Regions from separate parts of the Rhizobium sp. CRRU65 genome, predicted to be linked through region 1. Evidence: predicted binding sites of a transcription regulator. Region 1 holds the regulator's gene; each other region holds the start of a gene.
The links. The regulator LexA, encoded in region 1, represses DNA repair genes until DNA is damaged. The targets are predictions, from matches to a motif close to TGTTCNNNNTGTGTTCNG.
Positions count from the first base shown of each region.

Region 1 (3,251 bases):
CCTCCGCGCATTGCTCGGCGGTATGAACGTCGGTCAGGACGGGAAAACCGAATTCCTTCTTGAGGTCGGCAAAGACCTCCATGCCCTTCTCGATCCCGATACCGCGTTCGGCCGACAGCGAGGTCCGGTTCGCCTTGTCGAAGGAGCTCTTGTAGACGAGGCCGATGCCGAGCTTTCCGCAAAGCTCCTTCAGCGTGCCGGCAACCATGAAGGCGTGGTCGCGGCTCTCCATCTGGCAGGGACCGGCAATCAGCGACAGGCGGCCGGTATTGGAAAAGGTGACCTGGCCTTGGCCTTCGCCGACCCTGACTTCGGAATTCGTATCAGTGCTCATCGTGTTTCCTCGAAGGCGAAGAGCGTGCCCTGCCCGGGCGCGGGCTTCACCAGAATGCGATTGTTCTTGCGCGTGTATGTCACCCCGTTAGCAGCCAAATGCGCTTCTGTCACGGCAAGATCGGCGACAGCGAAGAGGATTGCCCGGCCGCGCAGGCCGCGATCTGCGGATGAGTCGGCGATGTCGAAATAGGCCTCCAGCCCTTCCCGCGTCATCAGGCTGATTTTCGCATTCGATGCCGCGATATTGGCGCCGAAACCGGTTTTCTCGACTGCCGATTGCGCCACGGCAAGGCTGACGAAGGCTGCGAAGGCGGCAGCATCAGGCGCGCAAAGCGCTATCTCGACTATGCCGGTCACGCCATTGGCATGCGTCTCCAGCGCGGCGCGCTCGGCCGGTAGCGGATTGACGCGCTCGACGGTGAAAAGCAGGAGATCCGGCGCGCGCAGGTCGGCGGCGAAAGCCAGCTTGAAGCCGGCAATCGTCTCGGAACCGTCCGGCATCGTCATCGGCCGGGTGAACTGCAGCATCTCGCCGGCGCTCGATCCGTTGCCGACGAAATTCTGATGATCGATGCCGGCATCCTTGCTGCCGAAAGCCAGCCCCGAAAGCCCCTCCTCGCCACAGCGGAAACGGAAGGCCTGGTTGCGGGCAGTGAAGACATTGCCTTGGCGCGCCGATGCCTCGCTCTCCTCGACGCTCGCAATCCCGAGTGGCTCCAGATAGGTCTTGTCGGCAAAAAAGACGCAGGCGTTTTCCGTTCCGAAGGGATGGCGCGCATCGGCGGCAACGGTGAAGCCGAGCTTGCCGAGCCTCTCGCGCGCCAGATCGATATTGACGACCGGCAGCACGACATGATCCAGCGGGTGCGGTTTGGCGGAATGCTCGTTCATCATATCCCTCCTGGAAACGGCAAGAGATGTGCGACGGCGCGCCCCTCAATACAAGAGATGTGTCCCAATCCGGCGAATGAAAATAAAAATCTCAACGAGTTGGCGCCAAGTTTTACGGAAATTTAGCTACTTGCGGAACACATATGGAACATATAGTGTCTGTTCTGGATTTGTTTCAATCACGAGGTCACAACGTCGATGCTCACGCGCAAACAACAGGAGCTTCTCCTTTTCATTCACGAGCGCATGAAAGAATCCGGCGTTCCACCGTCTTTCGACGAAATGAAGGATGCTCTGGACCTCGCCTCGAAGTCCGGGATTCATCGCTTGATTACAGCGCTAGAGGAGCGAGGCTTCATTCGCCGCCTACCGAACCGCGCCCGCGCGCTCGAGGTCATCAAGCTTCCGGAGGCCTACAGCCCCAGCATCCAGCCGCGGCGCGGCTTTTCGCCGAGCGTCATCGAAGGCAGCCTGGGCAAACCTCAGCCGGTCGCCGCCCCTGCTCCCGCAAAACCCGTCGCCGACAACGGCAACTCGGTTTCCGTGCCGGTCATGGGCAGAATCGCCGCCGGTGTGCCGATCTCGGCGATCCAGAACAACACCCACGACATCGCCGTTCCGGCCGACATGCTCGGCTCCGGTGAACATTATGCGCTCGAGGTCAAGGGCGATTCGATGATCGACGCCGGCATCTTCGACGGCGACACCGTGATCATCCGCAATGGCAGCACCGCAAGTCCTGGCGACATTGTTGTTGCACTCGTCGATGACGAAGAAGCGACACTCAAGCGCTTCCGCCGCAAGGGCGCCTCGATCGCACTGGAAGCGGCCAACCCGGCTTACGAGACCCGGATTTTCGGACCAGACCGTGTTAAGGTGCAGGGCAAACTCGTCGGCCTCATTCGCCGCTATCACTGACATCGGTTAGGCCGGATTCGGTAAAGCTGTTGCTGCGCCAGTCAAAGGCGCGATGGCGCATCCATGGTCGCGACAATGCGTCAAATGCGGTTGCCACCTCCAGGCCGGCGTCCGCGAAGCGCAACTCGATGGATCCGGTCCTGCGCAGCGTCTCGCCGGTGAAGAGCGTCGCACCTGAGCGGCAGCTGTTGAAACGCAGGCGGACCGACGTCACGATGATATCGGCCGCGTCGCATGCCGGGCCGAGATAGGCGGCATTGTCGATGACAGCAACCACACGACCATTGCCAAGCCTTGATGCGCACCAGGCCCTCTTGACGCAGGAAAAGCGGTTTGCTTCACCGGCCGCTGCGGCCGCCCGCATCGCTGTCCTCGCTTCGTTCTGCTGATCGCGGGAAAGCTTGACGCGGCGGTCTTCTCCTACCTGCGGGATAGCAGGACCATCCAGCATCTTCGGCGGATCATGTCTCGGCAGGACCAGGGCTCTCTGCCACTGGTCGAAGATGAAATCCGGTGGTCTTTCACGGTTGGAAGCCATTGCTGCCGCTTCGACCACCGCGACGAGACTGCCATCCTCCGAAATCACCAGATCCGGCGGCCGGGGAACCGGTAGAAGCAACAGGATGAGCGTTGCGACCGCGATGATTGATGTGCCGATATGGCGCAGCCGGGTGCGGAGCAGCGTCAGCAGCAGAAAGCCTGCCACGGCGACCGCGAAATACCAGGCGGGCAAGCGGCCGACGTCGATATTGCCATCCCAGCCGGACACCGTCTTTGCGACCGCGATCACCAGATCGAGGCCGAATCCGACGACCTTCCAGGGCAAAACATCCAGACCGAAAGGCATGAGCAGCATCGCCAGCAAGCCGGCCGGCATGACGATGAAGGAGATGATCGGCATCGTCGCGAGGTTTGCCGGCAGGCCGTAGGCGGTCAGGCGATGAAAATGCTCGATCGAAAACAGCGCGGTGGAAAAACCGCCGATCAGCGAAGTCAGGAAGACGCCGCCGAAGAAACCGGCAACCGTAACGACGGGCCTGATGATAGGTAGCTTCAGAAAGGCGTTTTCGCGGACGCGCCGGTCCTTCCACAACTGATAGCCCGAG
Region 1 covers NZ_JBLYZH010000008.1:250,379-253,629, reverse strand. Annotated here, with positions in the region: gene kdsA (3-deoxy-8-phosphooctulonate synthase) at 1-334, opposite strand, end outside; gene ACM5SV_RS18870 (VOC family protein) at 331-1,227, opposite strand; gene lexA (transcriptional repressor LexA) at 1,426-2,145, shown strand; gene ACM5SV_RS18860 (ComEC/Rec2 family competence protein) at 2,126-3,251, opposite strand, start outside.

Region 2 (3,251 bases), on a different contig from region 1:
CCGATGTCGCGCAGGTGCTTCAGCGTGTCGAGCAGCCGGGCATTGTCACGCTGATGCAAGCCGATCGACGGCTCGTCGAGCACATAGAGCACGCCCGTCAGCCCGGAGCCGATCTGCGAGGCAAGCCGGATGCGCTGGCTTTCGCCGCCCGACAGCGTGCCGGAATTGCGCGACAGGCTGAGATATTCCAGGCCGACATCATTGAGGAAGCGCAGCCGGTCGCGGATTTCCTTGAGGATGCGCACGGCAATCTCGTTCTGCTTGGCGTTGAAGCTTGCCGGCAGCGTCTCGAACCAATCGCGGGCAACACGGATCGACATACCAGTCACTTCGCCGATATGCAGCGTGTCGATCTTCACCGCCAAGGCCTCCGGCTTCAGGCGGAAGCCGTTGCAGGAAGGGCAGGGGGCCGCCGACATGAAGCGTTCGATATCTTCGCGCGCCCAAGCGGAGTCGGTCTCCTTCCAGCGGCGCTCGAGATTGGTGATGATGCCCTCGAAATTTTTCTGCGTCGTATAGGAGCGGGCGCCGTCGGCGTAGTGGAATTCGATCTTGTCGTTGGTTCCGTTGAGGATGACGTCTTTGGCCTCGTCGGTGAGATCGTTCCAGCGGGTGCCGAGCTTGAAGCCGTAATGTTTGCCGAGCGCTTCCAGCGTCTGATTGTAATAGGGCGAGGTCGACTTGGCCCAGGGCGCGATCGCCCCGTCGCGCAGCGTCCGCTCGGGCTCGGGCACGATCAGATCCGGATCGATCTTCTGCTGGGCGCCGAGGCCGTCACAGGTCGGGCAGGCGCCGAACGGGTTGTTGAAGGAGAACAGCCTGGGTTCGATCTCGGGAATGGTGAAGCCGGAGACCGGGCAAGCGAATTTTTCCGAAAACAGCACGCGCTCATGTGTCTCGTTCAGCGACTTGTTGGCCGAGCCGCCGGCCGACGTCTCTTCCAGCGGCAGCGGCTTGTCGGCGAATTCGGCGACCGCCAGCCCGTCGGCGAGTTTCAGGCAAGTCTCCAGACTGTCGGCCAGCCGCGCCGAGACATCCGAGCGCACGACGATGCGGTCGACCACCACGTCGATATCGTGCTTATATTTCTTGTCGAGCACCGGCGCTTCAGCGATCTCATAGAACTGGCCGTCGACCTTGACGCGCTGAAAACCCTTCTTCATCAGCTCGGCCAGCTCTTTTTTGTACTCGCCTTTGCGCCCGCGCACGAGTGGCGCAAGAATATAAAGACGGGTGCCCTCGCCGAAATCGAGAATGCGGTCGACCATCTGGCTGACGGTCTGGCTCTCGATCGGCAGGCCGGTCGCCGGCGAATAGGGAACGCCGACGCGGGCAAAGAGCAGGCGCATGTAGTCGTAGATCTCGGTGACGGTGCCGACCGTCGAGCGCGGATTGCGCGAGGTGGTCTTCTGCTCGATCGAGATCGCCGGCGACAGGCCGTCGATCTGGTCGACGTCGGGCTTCTGCATCATTTCGAGGAACTGCCGGGCATAGGCCGACAGGCTCTCGACATAACGCCGCTGGCCCTCGGCATAGATCGTGTCGAACGCAAGCGAGGACTTGCCGGAACCCGAAAGCCCGGTCATGACGATCAGCTTGTTACGCGGCAGATCGAGATCGATGCTCTTCAGATTATGCTCGCGCGCGCCGCGGATGGAGATCGTCTTCAGTTCGCTCATCGTCTCTGCTTTGGTTTTCTGGATAACAGCCCTTATTTAGTGATGCCGACGGGCGAGTCGAGGCTGAATATCCGCAAGGGCTCAAGGTTTTCGATTCTGTTGACAGGATCATACGGATAAACTAGAACAAATAAAGAACAAAATTCCTGATGACTGCATGCGGCTTTCTGATGGGATAAAGATGTGGATTAAATGCCGCCCATGCGCATCGGCGGTCCGTGATGGTTTAAGGTGCGCCGATCGATTAAACGCCGCCGGGCAGGGCGGCAGGCAGGGTGAGAAGTATGGCTGGTAGTGTGAATAAGGTAATTCTGATTGGAAACGTCGGTGCGGACCCCGAAATCCGCCGCACTCAGGATGGCCGGCCGATCGCCAATCTTCGTATCGCGACCTCGGAGACGTGGCGCGATCGCAATTCCGGCGAGCGCCGTGAGAAGACCGAATGGCACACTGTCGTCGTCTTCAACGAGGGCCTCTGCAAGGTCGTCGAGCAATATGTGAAAAAGGGCGCCAAGCTCTATATCGAAGGCCAGCTGCAGACCCGCAAATGGCAGGACCAGCAGGGCCAGGATCGCTACAGCACGGAAGTGGTGCTGCAGGGTTTCGGTTCGACACTGACGATGCTCGACGGCCGCGGTGAAGGCGGCGGCGCGAGCGGCGGCCGTGGCAGTGGCGCCGGCGGCAACGATTATGGCGACGATTACGGCGCCCCGGCTCCCGCTTCATCGCCGAGCCGCGGCGGTGGCGGCGGCGGCAACTTCTCGCGGGATCTCGACGACGATATCCCGTTCTGATCGATAGCCTTTCCTGGCTTGGTGAGAGACGTGAGAGAGCATGATGCCTTGGATGGCGTCATGCTCTTTTTCTTTGATTTCGCGGCAGATGATTCAGACCACATCGGCCGGAATTTGGGGAATTCTGAATGAGCTGCCACATCTTTAATAGAGCTTCCGGTACGCGCCTCCGACTTTGGTTGGACGAGTCACCGCCGTCGATGGATTCAACTCGATGCCGTCTGTGGGAGAGTAAAGTTTTCGCCAGCGGAGAAGGCACTCCTCATCGGACGAACGTGGCTGCGGAAATAGCTCGGCCGGTTGGAGGCATGACTGTACATGGTCTGCTGTCAGTTACCCTGGATAAGTCCACTAAAACGCAAGGTCTGCAGGTGAATGTCCCGATTGAACGTACCAAGGGAGAGAGGTGGTCCCTATCACTTGCTCCAAGTCACCACAAAGTGCTTACCGGATTTGCCGCGGAATACATGCCGGGCCTGTTCAAGGGGATAGAGGATCTTGGTGAGGCTGCATTACCTAGTTTTGGAATTCTCTCCTTTGATCGAATGGCACATTCGGACATAGGTTCGTCGATAGATATTTTTCGCGAGTTGACGAGAGCTATCGTGCGCGCTTTGACTATGGAGCAGGTTCCTGAAACGCCGAATGAGGCGTTCGCACTTCTCGCAGTTTAGATTGAAAGGCGCTCAAGGTTTTTCAGTGCGGCGTCGCGCTGATGAGATTGAACGCCGACTTTGCCCCGTCGACGACGAATTGTGCGGCAAGCGCGGCGAGGATG
Region 2 covers NZ_JBLYZH010000020.1:103,462-106,712, forward strand. Annotated here, with positions in the region: gene uvrA (excinuclease ABC subunit UvrA) at 1-1,679, opposite strand, end outside; gene ACM5SV_RS31320 (single-stranded DNA-binding protein) at 1,964-2,473, shown strand; gene ACM5SV_RS31325 (hypothetical protein) at 2,782-3,147, shown strand; gene ACM5SV_RS31330 (MarC family protein) at 3,170-3,251, opposite strand, start outside.
Region 2: uvrA (excinuclease ABC subunit UvrA) is a predicted target of LexA. The motif match lies at 1,802-1,819, and genes of this name have one in related genera.

Region 3 (3,251 bases), on a different contig from region 1:
CGGTATCGCCCATCTGCCAGAAATTGTCGGAGGTTGGAATGCGGATGATCTTATCGTCGGAAAAGCCAGCGATCTTCTTCCACAGCGTCGCAGCTTCTTCGTCCTCGGAATAGACGGTCACCAGCAGGCGGTTCTTCGGAAGGTCGAAGCCCTCGGTGACGAGCTTCCAGGCAAGCTCGATCGCATTCTCCTTGAAATAGTCGCCGAAGGAGAAGTTGCCGAGCATCTCGAAGAAGGTCAGGTGGCGTGCAGTATAGCCGACATTGTCGAGATCGTTGTGCTTGCCGCCGGCTCGCACGCATTTCTGCGAAGTCGTCGCCGTCGAATAGGGACGCTTTTCGAGGCCGGTGAAGACGTTCTTGAACTGCACCATGCCGGCATTGGTGAACATCAGCGTCGGGTCGTTGCGCGGCACGAGCGGGCTCGACGGAACGATCTCATGGCCGTTCTTCTTGAAATAGTCGAGGAAGGTCGACCGGATATCGTTCACGCCGCTCATGCTATGCCCTTCAATGCTGCCGGAGGCAGGTAAATACAAATCCATCGGCTTTTAACGTTCGCCCCCGCCACTGTCCAGCAGACAAACAAAACCGACCGAATTCTCATCAGGAATGCGGCCGGTTGGAACTGTCCGATGAGTTTAAGCGCGAAAATTACATTTCCGCGGAGGCATCGCCATCGCCGTCATCGGGCTCCGGTCCGCCATTCTGCAGGAAGCGGTCGGCGATCAGGCCGGCATTCTGGCGCAGCGACAGTTCGATCTCGCGGGCGAGGTCCGGATTATCGCGCAGGAAGGTCTTGGCGTTTTCGCGGCCCTGGCCGAGGCGCTGGCTGTTATAGGAGAACCAGGCGCCCGACTTTTCGACGATACCGGCCTTGACGCCGAGATCGACCAGTTCGCCGGTCTTGGAAACACCCTCACCATACATGATGTCGAACTCGACCTGCTTGAAGGGCGGCGCCATCTTGTTCTTGACGACCTTGACGCGGGTCTGGTTGCCGATCACCTCTTCGCGCTCCTTGACCGCGCCGATGCGGCGGATGTCGAGGCGTACGGAGGCGTAGAATTTCAGCGCATTGCCGCCCGTCGTCGTTTCCGGCGAGCCGAACATGACGCCGATCTTCATGCGGATCTGGTTGATGAAGATCACCATGGTGTTCGACTTCGAGATCGAAGCGGTGAGCTTGCGCAGCGCCTGGCTCATCAGTCGTGCCTGCAGGCCGGGAAGGCTGTCGCCCATCTCGCCTTCGATTTCGGCACGCGGCGTCAGGGCAGCGACCGAGTCGACGACGAGAACGTCGACGGCGCCGGAGCGCACCAGCGTATCGGTGATTTCGAGCGCCTGCTCGCCGGTATCGGGCTGCGAGATCAAAAGGTTCTGCAGGTCGACGCCAAGCTTGCGGGCATAGACGGGATCGAGCGCATGTTCGGCATCGACGAAGGCGCAGATGCCACCCTTCTTCTGCGCTTCGGCAATCGTCTGCAATGCAAGCGTCGTCTTACCGGAGCTTTCCGGCCCGTAGATTTCGATGATGCGGCCCCTCGGCAGGCCACCAACGCCGAGTGCAATATCGAGGCCAAGCGAGCCGGTCGAGATCGTCTCGATCTCGACAACATTCTCGTTGGAGCCGAGTTTCATGATCGAGCCCTTGCCGAACGACCGCTCTATCTGTGAGAGTGCCGCTTCAAGCGCCTTGCTTTTGTCCACCGATTTGTCCTCTACCAGCCGCAATGAATTCTGAGACATCCGATCCACCTTTAGGTTATTGAAGCCGCTCTAGCAATGTCGAGTTTGTACCCTATTTGTTCCATTTTCGCAATAGGCGATCAAATAATTGAAAGAAAAAGGTAAAACGACCCGTGTTCTGTATTTGTTTTATCGATGAAAAGCAACGACTTAGGTTTGAAGTGCTGGCACGAGCGGCACAAGGCGCATCGCATCGATTCGCCTTTCGGGCATCGGGAGAGCGGCTCGGATGAAGAAAAAGATTCTTGTTCTCGGCGGCGCCCATATCGATCGGCGCGGCCGTATCTCCGGCGAGACGGCGCCTGGCGCCAGCAATCCCGGCACCTGGTTCGAGGAGCCGGGCGGCGGTGGCTTCAATGCGGCGCGCAACCTGGCAAGGCTCGGTTTTCAGGTGACGATGATCTCGCCGCGCGGCGGCGATCCGATGGGCGAGACGGTCGGAGAAGCTGCCGATTTCGCCGGCATCGACGACCGGCCCTTCGTCTTCCTCGACCGCAAGACGCCGAGCTATACGGCAATCATCGAGAAGGACGGCAATCTGGTGATCGCCCTTGCCGACATGGATCTTTACCGCTTCTTCGTGCCACGGCGTCTCTCCATCCGCTGGGTGCGGGAGGCCTTCGCCGCCCATGACTTCATCCTTTTTGACGCCAACCTGCCGGAAGAGACGATCGCGGCGATCGTCGCGAAGGCGCACTCGCTAGGCAAGCCCGTCGCGGCAATCGCCATCTCGCCGGCCAAGGTCGTCAGGCTGAAACCCTGCATCGGGGATATCGACTACCTGTTCCTGAATGAGGCAGAAGCTGCCGCCCTTGCCGGTGAGCGGCCGGAAGGGGCTGCAGGCTGGCCGCCGTTGCTGAACGAGATCGGCATCAGGAACGCCGTGGTCACCCGCGGCCGGCGCGAGCTCGTCGCGCTTTGCGGCGGCCGCGCCGTGACGCTACAGCCGCCGATTGCCGACATCGTCGCCGATGTCACGGGTGCCGGCGATTCCCTTGCAGCCGGCACGCTCGCCGCATTGATATCAGGCCTGCCGCTCGAAGAAGCCGTCCGCCACGGCACTGCGGCCGCCATACTGACCGTGCAGTCGCGGCACGCCGTCAACGAAAATCTGACGCCCGATCTCCTGAATGAGGCGCTTGCCCTTGTCCCCAAGGTCAGAATTCTGCATTGAAGCGGCGAATTAAATAGTTGAGCATGATGTCGACCGAAAACCGCTCACCCTTTTCGGCATCATGCTCTGTCGATCACAGGACAAGACCATGACCAAGCCCATCTCCCCTCTTCTGCCGATCGCCTATTCGAAGGAAGTCGCCAGCGCCAAGCAGCGCGGCGCGCCGCTGGTGGCGCTGGAATCCACGATCATCACCCACGGCATGCCTTATCCCGGTAATATCGAGATGGCCCGCAGCGTCGAGGCGATCATCCGCGAACAGGGTGCGGTGCCGGCAACGATCGCCGTCATTCACGGCACGCTGCATATCGGCCTTGAAGCCGCGGAGC
Region 3 covers NZ_JBLYZH010000015.1:878-4,128, reverse strand. Annotated here, with positions in the region: gene alaS (alanine--tRNA ligase) at 1-499, opposite strand, end outside; gene recA (recombinase RecA) at 654-1,748, opposite strand; gene ACM5SV_RS25985 (carbohydrate kinase family protein) at 1,978-2,922, shown strand; gene ACM5SV_RS25980 (pseudouridine-5'-phosphate glycosidase) at 3,011-3,251, shown strand, end outside.
Region 3: recA (recombinase RecA) is a predicted target of LexA. The motif match lies at 1,863-1,880, and genes of this name have one in related genera.

Region 4 (3,251 bases), on a different contig from region 1:
TCGATCAGTTCGGGATGCGCCAGCAGCCGGACGGGCCGGCGCCAATGACTGACCCAGGTGACCTCTACCGGATCGGCAGCAGGACTGATGCGCTGGACGGAGCGTTCGGGCACGTCGGAGGCAACCGGTGCCACTCGATAAACACGCTGGCCACGGTTGCCGTAAATATCGATGAGCGGCGTCACGTCCTTCACTTCCTCCTCGACCAGCGAGGAGGATTTCTGGCGCTCCTCCAGCGGCTCGGCCATCACCGCAACCAGGGTTAGCTTCTCGATCCCGAAGCCGGGCTCGATCTTTTCCGTCCGGTCGCGAAACAGCTTCGTCAGCCACGCGACATCGCGCACCGGCTTCACCGTGCCGGCGCGGATTGCCTGCCGCGTCCCGTCGACCTTTTCGACGATCAGGTCGGCACGCCGAACACCGAGGCCGCGCCTTTGCAGCTCCTCGGTCAGTTGCACGACCAGCCGGCCGACATATTTGTTGATGGTCTCGGCCGCACCGATCGGCTCGGCGAAGGCGCGGCTGACCTCGACGAGCTCGGCGGTGCGGATCGGATCGATCGGTTCGGGGAGACGGCCGAACATCTGGTCGAGCCGCCGGCCGATCTCTGGGCCGAAACGAAGCGTCAGCGGCGCACGCGGCGTGTTGGCCAATTCGCCGATCGTCTGGAAGCCGAGCGTTCGCAAATCGCTGACGACTTTCCCGGGAAGGCGCAGCAACGCTATCGGCAGCTTTTCGACGGCGCGAACAGTCTCACCTGAAGGCACGATGACCGTTTCGCGGCTGATGGCACGCGCACAGGCGTGGGCCGCACCCCAGCTGTCGGCGATCGCGACTCTGGGGGTTAGCTTCTTGGCCAGGAATTGATTTGCGATCTTCGTCACCATGGCGAGCTCACCGCCCTGCAGGTGATCGGCACCCTCGGTATCCATGACGATCCCGTCGATCCCATCGATCGCGACGATCGGCGAATAGAGCGTCAGCGCCCAAAGGGTAATGCGTTCGAGTGCTGCGGCATCCATTGCAGGATCCGCATCGACCAGCATCAGGCCGCGGAACAGCGCCTGTGCTTTCGCCGCCGGCATGCCGACATGCACGCCGGCCTTTCGGGCGGCGGCGTCGGCGGCCGATACCCAGCGTTTCGAGCCGCTCCTGGCGATCACGGCGATCGCCTGTTCAGGCGGAATAGACGGATCGGCGCGACGAATGCGATCCGTCGGCAGATCCGGAAGATAGATCGAGACGACCCTTGTCATCGCACGCCCTCACGAGAAACTCAGCACATTCACCCGCTTTCACGCGCATCAATTCCAGCAACCATTGGGCTCTCCCCACACCCGGCACCGGCAATTCCTCCGACGGCATGACGCTCACCCGCCACCGCGTGGTCGACGCCGTCGGCTGGCCGAAGTCATTGGCCTCCGTCTGCCGCCGCCAGCGTCGGACGGCAAGCGCCATGGTGCCTGTTCGCTCAGCCGCCAGCTGCAGCCGGCGCGAGCTGACCATCGGCAGGCGAACGACTTCACCGACGACGGCGCCGAGCCCACCAAAAGACAGCCCCTCCTCCATATTGGCGAGCACGTCTTCTTCCTTGTCGGATTCGACAAAGATCACCCGATCGGGATGGAGGCCGACCTCAGCGAGCGCAGGAAAGAACAGGTCTGGCCGCGTCAGGCACCAGACGATTGGGCCTTTGGTGCGGGCCGCAATGCCTGCGGCACAGAGCGCCGCCGCCGCACCATCGACGGTGCCCGAGCCGCCGCCGGCAAATTCGTGCAGGGCGCCATAGGCCAGGCCACCGCCCGGCAGGACTGAATCGATTTCCGGCACGCCGAAGGAGAGACAGCCAGCCTTTCTGGCTGACACGCCCTCCAGCGAGGCGATGCGCTCGCGCAAATCGGAAATCACCCTTTGACGGGCAGCAGTCATCGTTCACGGCTCCCTTCAAGGTCGTGTTGGCGGCCGACATCATGTCGAACAAATGCGGATGTTCTCTTTCTGTTCCGACCCAATACAAGAGTCAAGCAACCGGAGGAATGGGAATATTATCCTGAACATTAGAAATCAGCAGAATACCCATGGGAATCAGGCCAGTAGGCGCCTACGGATTTTTTTCCGAGCGTTTGCCAGCGCTAATCCCTTTGTGTGAATTGCGGGGACAAGTCGGCATCGTCACAGTGTCTTTAAGGTTTTTCTGCTGAACTGTCGGGATGCCAAAGCTTCCGAAATCAAAACCCCTCCTTCGTGACACCGAGGACCCGATCCGTTCCCGGCCGCGGGCCAAGCGAAATCCAGCCCAGCCACAGCTGCTGTTCGATCCCATGCCCGAGCGTGTCGAGCCCGCGCTGGCGCAATTGAAGTCTCATCCGCCAAAGGGAAGCGAGTGGAGCTGGGAGCTGAAATGGGATGGCTATCGCCTTGCCATACATATCGAACCGCGGGGGATTCGGATCCTCACCCGCGGCGGCCATGACTGGACGCATCGGTTTCCGGCAATCGCAGAGGCCGCCCGAGCGCTCGGGCCGGCGACGATGATCATCGATGGCGAGGCGGTCGTGCTCGACGATGAGGGCCGGCCGGATTTCGCGCTGCTGCAGCAGTCGCTGGGCGCATCCGGCAAACAGGCTGGCAACCGTGCCTCCAACGCCGTCCTTTACGCTTTCGATCTTATCTATCTGGACGGCCACGATTTGCGCGGTGTCGAATACCGGTCCCGACGACATCTTCTCGAGGATACATTAAACGCCCCAGGGAATGATCAAGTCGGCGCCGTCAGGCTATCGGAAACACTCGATGGCGAACCAGCTGTCCTGCTGGAGCACGTCTGCCGCCTCGGCCTGGAAGGCATCGTCGGCAAGCACCTCGACCGGCCCTATCGTTCCGGCCGGACCGGGGACTGGGTAAAAGTCAAATGCGTCCAGAGCGAGGCATTCTTCATCGTCGGCTATGAGAGGTCGATGGCATCCCCGGCCGGCTTCGGCTCGTTGGTGCTCGCAGCGTATCGCGGTGATGAGCTCGTTCACGTCGGAAGTGTCGGCACGGGCTTCAAGGAAGCCGAGGCCATCCGATTGCGGAAGATGCTGGACACGCTGCGATGGAAGCGAAAGCAGCCGCCCCTGCCCTATTCCGGAGGTGCCGATATTGTCTGGGTCGAACCGACGCTGATCGCCGAGATCGAGTTTCGCGCCTGGACGGCGGACGGAAAACTCCGTCATCCGTCCTACAAGGGCTTGCGAGAACGCCAGGACAAT
Region 4 covers NZ_JBLYZH010000001.1:480,218-483,468, forward strand. Annotated here, with positions in the region: gene ACM5SV_RS02265 (Y-family DNA polymerase) at 1-1,256, opposite strand, end outside; gene ACM5SV_RS02270 (ImuA family protein) at 1,177-1,929, opposite strand; gene ligD (non-homologous end-joining DNA ligase) at 2,211-3,251, shown strand, end outside.
Region 4: ACM5SV_RS02270 (ImuA family protein) is a predicted target of LexA. The motif match lies at 1,989-2,006, and genes of this name have one in related genera.